Regions from separate parts of the Agromyces sp. NPDC058064 genome, predicted to be linked through region 1. Evidence: predicted binding sites of a transcription regulator. Region 1 holds the regulator's gene; the other holds the start of a gene.
The links. The regulator LexA, encoded in region 1, represses DNA repair genes until DNA is damaged. The targets are predictions, from matches to a motif close to TCGAACANNTGTTCGA.
Positions count from the first base shown of each region.

Region 2: a site for LexA is predicted at 3,301-3,316, ahead of uvrA (excinuclease ABC subunit UvrA). Genes of this name have one in related genera too.

Region 1 covers NZ_JBHVSE010000005.1:269,731-275,277, reverse strand. The annotation lists gene ACFVSL_RS16835 (histidinol-phosphate transaminase) at 1-1,084, opposite strand, end outside; gene ACFVSL_RS16830 (LysM peptidoglycan-binding domain-containing protein) at 1,152-1,577, opposite strand; gene lexA (transcriptional repressor LexA) at 1,836-2,519, shown strand; gene metE (5-methyltetrahydropteroyltriglutamate--homocysteine S-methyltransferase) at 2,626-4,980, opposite strand; gene ACFVSL_RS16815 (methylenetetrahydrofolate reductase) at 4,977-5,547, opposite strand, start outside.
Region 2 covers NZ_JBHVSE010000002.1:1,182,220-1,187,766, forward strand. The annotation lists gene ACFVSL_RS11370 (DUF4126 domain-containing protein) at 1-379, opposite strand, end outside; gene coaE (dephospho-CoA kinase) at 429-1,043, shown strand; gene uvrB (excinuclease ABC subunit UvrB) at 1,186-3,252, shown strand; gene uvrA (excinuclease ABC subunit UvrA) at 3,372-5,547, shown strand, end outside.

The DNA of each region.
Region 1 (5,547 bases):
CCGCCCGGTTCGGGGCGAACACGGCGATCGCCTCGAGGAACGCGGTGGTCTCGGCCTCGGTGCCCGCGGTCACGCGCAGGTGCCCCGGGATGCCGAGTTCGCGAATGAGGATGCCCCGCGCGAGGAGCGCCTCGAAGACGGCGTGCGGGTCGTCGACGCCGCCGAAGAGCACGAAGTTCGAACCGCTGCGGTGCGGTGCGAAGCCGAGCCGCGCGAGCTCGACCGAGATGCGCTCGCGCTGGCCGCGGATCTCGTCGACCATCGCGAGCATCTCTCCCGAGTGGGCGAGGGCGCCGAGCGCGGCCGCCTGGGTGAGCGCGGAGAGGTGGTACGGCAGCCGCACGAGGCGCAGCGCGTCGATCGTCACCGGGTCGCCGGCGAGGTAGCCGACCCTGGCGCCCGCGAAGGCGAACGCCTTGCTCATCGTGCGCGAGACGACGAGGCGCGGACGCCCCTCGAGCAGGGTGAGGGCGCTCGGCGTGCCCGGGTCGGCGAACTCGAAGTACGCCTCGTCGACGATGACGATGCCGCGGGCCGCGTCGGCGACCGCCCGGATCGTGTCGAGGTCGAGCGGGGTGCCGGTCGGGTTGTTGGGCGCGCAGAGCAGCACGAGGTCGGGGTCGTGCTCGCGCACGGCGGCGACCGCGGTCTCGGGCGTGAGTTCGAACTCCTCGTCGCGGGGCGCGCCGATCCACTCGGTGCCGGTGCCCGAGGCGAGCAGCCCGTACATCGAGTAGGTCGGGTCGAACCCGAGCGCGCGTCGGCCGGGACCTCCGAAGGCCTGCAGGAGGTGCTGGAGCACCTCGTTCGACCCGTTCGCGGCCCAGATGTGGTCGGGGGTCAGCCCGTGGCCGAGGTAGCCCGCGAGCGCCTCGCGGAGCTCGGTGAACTCGCGGTCGGGATAGCGGTTGAGCCGGAGGATCGCCGCCGCGACGCGGGCCACGATGTCGTGCGCGACGTCTTCGGGGATCGGATGCGTGTTCTCGTTGACGTTGAGCGCCACGGGGACGGACTTCTGCGGAGCGCCGTACGGCGAACGCCCTCTGAGGTCGTCACGGATGGGGAGGTCTTCGAGACTCGTCACCGAACCATGCTAGCCACGCGGGCGCGGGCGGTCGGCCCGTGCGACCCCGTATGACCGGGGGTCTCGATCACTCGCCCGCCGGAACGGCGAGCTGCTGGCCGGGGACGATCGTGGCCTCGTCGAGACCGTTGAGGCGGAGGATCTCGGCGATCGTGTCGCGCGGGTCGGCGGTGGGCGCGACCGACTCGGCGATCTCCCAGAGGGAGCCGCCCACCTCGACGGTGACGTACTCGAGCGCCGCTCCGGCGCCCGCCCCGGCGACGTCGGCGGCCGCGCCGCCCGCACCCAGGACGAGCGCGAACGCCCAGACGACGAGCGGGAGTGCGGCGAGCGTCGTGAAGACGAATCGACCGCGGGGGGTCAGCCGCAGGCGGGTGCGGACCACGACCCCCTCGGCGGCCGCGGTCGCCCGAACGGCGCGCTCGGGCTCGCGGAGCGGCACCGGGCGGGACTGCACCGGGCCGTAGCCGCCGGTCATGATCGCTGCGCTCATCTCACACCTCCTGAGTGAATCGCATCCGGCCCTCGGCCGGGAGGGCCGAATGCGAATCTATGTTCCGAATATATCTTCGAATGAATTCGAAGGCAAGCACCCGGACACGCACGTTCTCGTGCACGAATACCCCGACACACTCGAACGAATGTTTGCCGCACCCCTGCGAGGCGGATACAGTTTCGAATGTCTGGAGAACAGTGCAGCAGACACCACCGACATCCGATCGCGAGGCGATCGCAACGAGGGGCGGAGACCGTGAGCGACAACGACGTGCGTGAGATCGGGAAGGCGCGTCGACGCAAGAGCCTCTCCGCGAAGCAGCTCGCCATCCTCGAGGTCGTGCAGCGCTCGGTCGCGAGCCGCGGCTACCCGCCGAGCATGCGCGAGATCGGCGACGCCGTCGGGCTCTCCTCGCTCTCGAGCGTCACCCACCAGCTCAACCAGCTCGAGCTCGCCGGCTACCTGCGGCGCGACCCCAACCGCCCCCGCGCGCTCGAGATCCTCATCGAGGTGCCTGGCCTCGAGGAGCGCACCCCGACCACGGGCGACGCGGCTCCCGTCGGCGACGCCGCGATGGTCCCGCTCGTCGGGCGCATCGCCGCCGGCGTGCCGATCACCGCCGAGCAGCAGGTCGAAGAGGTCTTCCCGCTCCCCCGCCAGCTCGTCGGCAAGGGCGAGCTCTTCATCCTCAAGGTCGTCGGCGACTCGATGATCGACGCCGCGATCTGCGACGGCGACTGGGTGGTCGTGCGATCGCAGCGCACCGCCGAGAACGGCGAGATCGTCGCCGCGATGCTCGACGGCGAGGCGACCGTGAAGGTCTTCCGGCAGCGCGACGGCCACACCTGGCTGCTCCCCCGAAACAGCGCGTTCGAGCCGATCGTCGGCGACCACGCCGAGGTGCTCGGCAAGGTGGTCTCGGTGCTCCGCGCCGTCTGACCCCCGTTCACGTTCGGTCCGCCGCGCGAATGGCTCGGTCCGGCCGCGCCGGAACGCCGAAGAGGGGCGGATGCCACGGCATCCGCCCCTCTCTCTCGTCGACCGGCTAGCCCGCGAGCGCCGGCTCGGTGCGGGCCCCGAGCTCGGCGCGCACGGCGCGCGTCGCCTCGAGGATGTTCTCGAGCGAGGCGACCGTCTCGTCGTAGCCGCGCGTCTTCAGGCCGCAGTCGGGGTTGACCCAGAGGCGCGACGCCGGGATCTCGGCGACCGCGCGCTCGAGGAGCGCCTGCACCTCGGCGGTCGACGGCACGCGCGGCGAGTGGATGTCGTAGACGCCCGGGCCGATGCCGTGGTCGAACCCGCTCGTCGAGAGGTCGTCGACGACCTCCATGCGGCTGCGCGCCGCCTCGATCGAGGTCACGTCGGCGTCGAGGTTCTTGATCGCGTCGATGACGACGCCGAACTCCGAGTAGCAGAGGTGCGTGTGCACCTGCGTCGCCGCCGCCGCACCCGCCGTCGCGAGCTTGAACGAGCCGACCGACCAGTCGAGGTAGGCCGGCTGGTCGGCGAGCTTCAGCGGCAGGAGCTCGCGGAGCGCGGGCTCGTCGACCTGGATCACCTTGATGCCGGCCGACTCGAGGTCGGCGATCTCGTCGCGCAGCGCGAGCGCCACCTGACGCGCGGTGTCGCCGAGCGGCTGGTCGTCGCGCACGAACGACCAGGCGAGGATCGTCACGGGGCCGGTGAGCATGCCCTTGACGGGCTTCTCCGTCAGCGACTGCGCGTACGCCGACCACTCGACCGTCATCGGCGCCGGACGCGAGACGTCCCCCCAGAGGATCGAGGGGCGCGTGCAGCGCGACCCGTACGACTGCACCCAGCCGTGCTCGGTGACGGCGAAGCCGTCGAGGAGCTCGGCGAAGTACTGCACCATGTCGTTGCGCTCGGGCTCGCCGTGCACGAGCACGTCGAGGCCGATCTCCTCCTGGAGCCGCACGACGCGCTCGATCTCCTCGCGCATGAGCTGCGCGTAGCCGTCGGCGTCGAGCTCGCCCTTGCCCAGGCGGGCGCGGGCGCGACGGATGTCGCTCGTCTGCGGGAACGAGCCGATCGTCGTGGTCGGCAGCTCGGGCAGCTCGAGCTCGGCCTGGGCCGCGACCCGCGCGGCGTAGTCGCCGCGGTCGAAGTCGGCGTCGGCGAGCGCCGAGAGGCGGTCGCGCACCGCGGGAACCCGCACGCCGGGCGCGGCGCTGCGGTCGGTGAGCGCGGCGGATGCCTCGTCGAGCTCGGCCGCGATCGCGTCGCGCCCCTCGGCGAGGCCGCGGGCGAGGGTCGCGACCTGCGCGACCTTCTGGTCGGCGAAGGCGAGCCACGAGACGAGGCGGGCGTCGAGCGACTGCTCGTCCTCGACGTCGTGGGGAACGTGCAGGAGCGAGGTCGAGGTCGAGACCGCCACGCTGCCCGAGAGGTGCTGAACCGCGGCGACCCGCTCGTACGCCGCGGCGAGGTCGCCGCGCCAGATGTTGTGCCCGTCGACGACGCCCGCGACGAGGGTCTTCGCGGCGAGCGACTCGGCGGTGACGGGGTCGAGGCCCTCGGGCAGCGATCCGCGCACGAGATCGAGGGAGATCGCCTCGACGGGGGTCGCGGCGAGCACCGGCAGCGCGTCGTCGAGCGAGCCGTACGGAGCGGCGACGAAGATCGCGGGGCGCTCGTCCTGCGCGCCGAGCGCGTCGTACGCTGCGGCCGCCGACTCGAGCACGCGGGCCCGCGGCTCGTCGATCGACTCGCTCACGAGGGCGGGCTCGTCGAGCTGCACCCATTCGGCGCCCGCGCGGGCGAGCTCGGCGAGGAGCTCGCCGTAGACCGGCACGAGCTCGGCGAGGCGGTCGATCGGCCGAAAGCCCTGGGGTGCGTCGTCGGCGGGCTTCGCGAGGAGGAGGAAGGTGACCGGGCCGACGACCACGGGACGCGTGAGGAAGCCCTGCGCCTTCGCCTCGGCGAACTCGGCGAGGATGCGGTCGGCGTGCAGCGAGAAGTCGGTGTCGGGGCCGATCTCGGGCACGAGGTAGTGGTAGTTCGAGTCGAACCACTTCGTCATCTCGAGCGGGGCGTCGTCGCCGACACCACGGGCGATGGTGAAGTAGGCGCCGAGGTCGACGCTGCCGTCCTCGCCGAGGAAGCGGGCGAAGCGCGTCGGCACGGCGCCCACGGCGACCGCCGCGTCGAGGACCTGGTCGTAGAACGAGAACGACTCGGGGATGGCGGAGCCGGTGCGGCCGAGGCCCTGCGCGGCGAGGCGCTCGCGGGTCGCGGTGCGGAGCGCGGCGGCGCGCGCCTCGAGCTCGTCGGCGTCGATCGTGCCGGCCCAGAACGCCTCGACGGCGCGCTTGAGCTCACGGCGACGGCCGATCCGGGGGTAGCCCAGGATCGTGCCGGTGGGGAAGGCGGGTGCGGTCATCGTGCGGTGTTCCTCTCATTGACGAGCTGTGGTGAGACTCCGAGATCGAGCCGGGCGAGCACGCCCAGCACGGCCTCGTGACGGTTGAAGGTGTAGAGGTGCAGGCCGGGCGCGCCGCCCGCGAGCACCCCGTCGGCGAGCTCCGCCGCGTAGGCGACGCCGAGCTCGGCCTGGGCCTCGGGATCGGGTTCGATCTCGAGGTCGATGGCGAGCTCCGACGGGGCCTCGACCCCGGTGAGCTCGGTGAGCCTGGCGAGCCTGGCGGGCGTCGTGACGGGCATGATGCCCGGCAGGATCGGGATGGTCACGCCCGCCGCGCGTGCGCGCTCGACGTAGCCGAGGTAGTCGTCGGCGTGCCAGAACAGCTGCGTGATCGCGAGGGTCGCGCCCGCGATCTCCTTCGCGAGCAGGGCGTCGACGTCCTGGTGGGCGCTCCGTGAACGCGGATGCCCCGTGGGGAACGCCGCGACGGCGACGCGCTCGGGCCGGGGACGCTCGCGGATGCGTGCGGCCCCGGGGACCCCGGGGACGCCGACCTGGGCGAACGGCTCACGCTCCTCCTGGACG
Region 2 (5,547 bases), on a different contig from region 1:
GATGCACGAGGAGCGCGAGGCCGACGCCGACGGCGAGCGGCACCCACTGCGACGAGGTGAAGAACGCCTCGGGATCGGTGACCGCGACGGTCTCGGCGCCGATGCCGGAACTGAACGCGAGCCCGCCGGCGGTCGGGCGCACGACGGTCTGCACGAGGTCGTTCACCGAGTCGAGGCCGGAGATCTTGTCGGCGACGAACTCGACGACGAGCAGTACCACCAGGATCAGCAGCACCCACTCGTTGGCGAGCCAGGCCCAGGCCGCGGGCAGTTCGACGAGGCCGGTGAAGCGGTCGAGCGCGCCGAGGATCACGAGGGGGATCCATGCGTTCAGGCCGGCCGCGAGGGCGAGCCCGGTGCCGGTCAGCAGTTCGAGCATGCCGCCTCCTCTTCGAACGTGTCGAGTGTCGCACGATTAGAGTGGACACGTGTATCTGATCGGCCTCACGGGCGGCATCGCCTCAGGAAAGTCCACCGTCGCGCGGCGCCTCTACGAGCACGGCGCCGTGCACCTCGACGCCGATGAGCTCGCACGTCGCGTCGTCGAGCCCGGCACGCCCGGGCTGGCCGCGATCGTCGCCGAGTTCGGCGATGGCGTGCTGCGCGCCGACGGCTCGCTCGACCGGGTGAAGCTCGGTGAGCTCGTCTTCGCCGACGACGCGGCCCGCGCCCGTCTCAACGCGATCGTGCACCCCGCGGTCCGCGAGCTGTCGGGCAGGCTGATCGCGAAGGCCGAGGCCGAGAACCCCGACGCGGTGGTCGTGTACGACGTGCCGCTGCTCGTCGAGGCATCCGTCGACCACCCCTTCGACCTCATCGTCGTGACGAACGCGCCGCGCAAGACGCAGGTGAAGCGCCTCGTGGAGGAGCGCGGCCTCGACTTCAACCAGGCGCAGGCGCGCGTCGACGCCCAGGTCGACAACACGCGTCGGCTCGAGATCGCCGACGTCGTGATCGACACCGACGGCACCCTCGCGCACACGATGAGCCAGACCGACGCCCTCTGGGCCGACATCGTCTCGCGCCGGGCCGCCCGCGCCTGATCGCACGTCGTCCGCGTCGACGGCGCGGCGGTGAGCGCCGTCTGGACCGCGTGCCCGGCGTGGCCGGCGGGCTCCGGGGCCGGGGCGTGCGCCGCGGGCGAACGCCGGCCGCGGTGTCGGTGGGCGAACCTAGACTTGCAGGATGCAGGCCACGCGTTCAGTTCGTCCGTTCGAGGTCGTCAGCGAGTACCGTCCGAGCGGTGATCAGCCGCAGGCGATCGCCGAGCTGGCCGGGCGCATCAACGCCGGCGAGACCGACGTGGTGCTGCTCGGCGCGACGGGCACCGGCAAGTCGGCGACCACCGCCTGGCTCATCGAGCAGGTGCAGCGGCCGACGCTCGTGCTCGCGCACAACAAGACCCTCGCGGCGCAGCTCGCCACCGAGTTCCGCGAGCTCCTGCCCAACAACGCGGTCGAGTACTTCGTGTCGTACTACGACTACTACCAGCCCGAGGCCTACGTGCCGCAGACCGACACCTTCATCGAGAAGGACTCGTCGATCAACGCCGAGGTCGAGCGCCTGCGCCACTCGACGACGAACTCCCTGCTCAGCCGCCGCGACGTCGTCGTCGTCTCGACCGTCTCGTGCATCTACGGCCTCGGCACCCCTGAAGAGTACCTCGGCGCGATGATGCCGTTGCAGGTGGGGCAGCGGGTCGACCGCGACTGGCTCATCCGCAAGTTCGTCTCGATGCAGTACCAGCGCAACGACGTCGACTTCTCGCGCGGCAACTTCCGTGTGCGCGGCGACACGATCGAGATCATCCCGATCTACGAAGAGCTGGCGATCCGCATCGAGATGTTCGGCGACGAGATCGAGGCGCTCTACAGCCTGCACCCGCTCACCGGGCAGGTCGTCGCGAAGCTCGACGCGGTGCCGGTGTTCCCGGGGTCCCACTACGTCGCCTCCACCGAGGTGATGCAGCGGGCGATCGGCACGATCCGCACCGAGCTCGACGAACGGCTCGCGGAGCTCGAGCGCGAGGGCAAGCTGCTCGAGGCGCAGCGGCTGCGCATGCGCACCACCTTCGACCTCGAGATGATGGAGCAGATCGGCTTCTGCTCCGGCATCGAGAACTACTCGCGGCACATCGACGGTCGCGAGCCCGGCGAGGCGCCGCACTGCCTGCTCGACTACTTCGCCGACGACTTCCTCGTCGTCATCGACGAGTCGCACGTCACCGTGCCGCAGATCGGCGCGATGTACGAGGGCGACTCGTCGCGCAAGCGCACGCTCGTCGAGCACGGCTTCCGGCTGCCGAGCGCACTCGACAACCGCCCGCTCAAGTGGAACGAGTTCAAGAACCGCGTGGGGCAGACCGTCTACCTCTCGGCAACCCCGGGGCGGTACGAGATGGGCGTCGCCGACGGCGTCGTCGAGCAGATCATCCGCCCGACGGGCCTCGTCGACCCGCAGATCGTGGTGAAGCCCTCGAAGGGGCAGATCGACGACCTGCTGGAGGAGATCCGCACGCGCGCCGAACGCGACGAGCGCGTGCTCGTCACCACGCTCACGAAGAAGATGGCCGAGGAGCTCACCGACTTCCTCACCGAGGCCGGGGTCCGGGTGCGCTACCTGCACTCCGACGTCGACACCCTCCGCCGCGTCGAGCTGCTCACCGAACTGCGCGCGGGCGTCTACGACGTGCTCGTCGGCATCAACCTGCTCCGAGAGGGCCTCGACCTGCCCGAGGTCTCGCTCGTCGCGATCCTCGACGCCGACAAGGAGGGGTTCCTGCGTTCGGCGACCTCGCTCATCCAGACGATCGGCCGTGCGGCGCGAAACGTCTCGGGCGAGGTGCACATGTACGCCGACGTGCTCACCGACTCGATGAACCAGGCCATCGAAGAGACGACGCGCCGACGCGAGATGCAGCTCGAGTACAACCGGGCGAACGGCATCGACCCCCAGCCGCTCCGCAAGCGCATCGCCGACATCACCGAGGTGCTCGCCCGCGAGGAGGCCGACACCGCGGCGCTGCTCGCCGGCCGCGACGGGCGCAAGAAGTCGCCGGTGCCGAACCTCCGTCGCGAGGGCATCGCCGCCGAGGGCGCGAACGACCTCGAGGAGCTCATCCGCGATCTCAACGAGCAGATGCTCGAGGCGGCGGGCGAGCTGAAGTTCGAGCTGGCCGCACGACTCCGCGACGAGGTGTCCGAGCTCAAGCGCGAGCTCCGCCAGATGGAGAAGGCGGGGCACCTCGGGTAGCACCCCGGGGGCGCCTGCTGCGCTCCACGGCCCGCACCATCGCGTCGATCGAACATATGTTCGCTCAGAGCGCGTGCCGCCGAGCCGTCCGTGTCGGTGGTCCTCCTTAGACTCGTAGGGTGCCAGTTTCACGTCTCGATGCCCATTCGCGCCTGAGTGTCCGCGGAGCCCGCGTGCACAACCTGCACAACGTCGACGTCGAGATTCCTCGCGACGCGATGGTGGTGTTCACGGGGCTCTCGGGGTCGGGCAAGTCGTCGCTCGCCTTCGACACGATCTTCGCCGAGGGGCAGCGCCGCTACGTCGAGTCGCTCTCGGCCTACGCGCGGCAGTTCCTCGGCCAGGTCGATCGACCCGACGTCGACTTCATCGAGGGGCTGAGCCCGGCCGTCTCGATCGACCAGAAGTCGACGAACCGCAACCCGCGCTCGACGGTCGGCACCATCACCGAGATCTACGACTACATGCGGCTGCTGTGGGCGCGCATCGGCGTGCCGCACTGCCCGGTCTGCGGCGAGAAGATCCAGCGGCAGACCGTGCAGCAGATCGCCGACCGGCTGATGGAGCTCGAGGCCGGCACCCGGTTCCAGGTGCTGAGCCCGGTCGTCTCGAAGAAGAAGGGCGAGTTCGTCGACCTCTTCCGCGAGCTCGCGGCGCAGGGCTACTCGCGCGCCGTGGTCGACGGCGACGTCATCCGGCTCGACGAGCCGCCGAAGCTGAAGAAGCAGGTCAAGCACGACATCTCGGTCGTCGTTGACCGACTCGTCGCGGGGGCCGACGTGCTCGGTCGGCTCACCGACTCGCTCGAGACCGCGCTGCGGCTCACCGACGGGCTCGTCCAGGTCAACTACGTCGACGAGCAGGGTCCCGACGCGTGGGCCACCTTCTCCGAGAAGCTCTCCTGCCCGAACCAGCACCCCATCCAGCTCACCGAGATCGAGCCGCGCACCTTCTCGTTCAACGCGCCGTTCGGCGCCTGCCCCGAGTGCTCGGGCCTCGGCACCCGCATGTCGGTCGACGAGGCGCTGCTGCTCGGCGATCCCGAGCTGAGCATCGCCGACGGCGTCATCCTCCCGTGGACCTCGCAGGGCAAGAGCCTCTACAACTACTACGAGAAGCTGCTCGACGGCCTCGCCCGCGATCTCGGCTTCTCGCTCGACACTCCATGGGAGCAGCTCGACGAGGACGCTCGCAACGCCGTGCTCCGCGGCGACAACTTCGAGGTCAAGGTGCGCTGGCGCAACCGCTACGGCCGCGAGATGAGCTACAGCTCGGGCTTCGAGGGCGTCGTGCCGTACATCGAGCGCCAGTACCTGCAGGCCGAGACCGACGTGCAGCGCGCCCGGTGGTCCGAGTACCTGCGCGAGGTGCCGTGCCCGGTCTGCGACGGCAAGCGGCTGAAGCCCGAGGTGCTCTCGGTGCTCATCCACGACCACAGCATCGCCGACGTCGGCCTGCTGAGCCTGACCGACGCCCGCGCCTTCATGGACCGGCTCGAGCTCACCGAGCGCGAGCAGAAGATCGGCGCGCAGGTGCTGCGCGAGATCAAGCTCCGGCTCGACTTCCTCATCAGGGTCGGCCTCAGCTACCTCGACCTGGCCCGCGCGGCCGGTACGCTCTCGGGCGGCGAGGCGCAGCGCATCCGTCTCGCGACGCAGATCGGCTCGGGCCTCACCGGGGTGCTCTACGTGCTCGACGAGCCGAGCATCGGCCTGCATCAGCGCGACAACCGCCGGCTGATCGACACGCTGATCGCCCTCCGCGACCTGGGCAACACGCTCATCGTCGTCGAGCACGACGAAGACACCATCCGCACGGCCGACTGGATCGTCGACATCGGGCCGGGCGCCGGCGTCAACGGCGGTACCGTCGTGCACTCGGGCAGCTACGCCGACCTCCTGAAGAACACGCGTTCGCTCACCGGCGACTACCTCTCCGGCCGTCGTGAGATCGCCGTGCCGGCTCGCCGTCGGGCGATCGATCGCGAGCGCGTGATCTCGGTGCAGGGCGCCGAGGCCAACAACCTCCGCGGCGTCGACGTCGAGTTCCCGCTCGGCGTGCTGACGGCCGTCACCGGCGTCAGCGGCTCGGGCAAGTCCTCGCTCGTCAACGACATCCTCTACCGGGTGCTCGCCAACCGGCTGAACGGGGCCCGCAAGGTGCCGGGCAAGCACCGCCGCGTGACCGGCCTCGAGCACCTCGACAAGGTCGTCCACGTCGACCAGGCGCCGATCGGCCGCACGCCGCGGTCGAACCCCGCGACCTACACCGGCGTGTTCGACCGCATCCGCACCC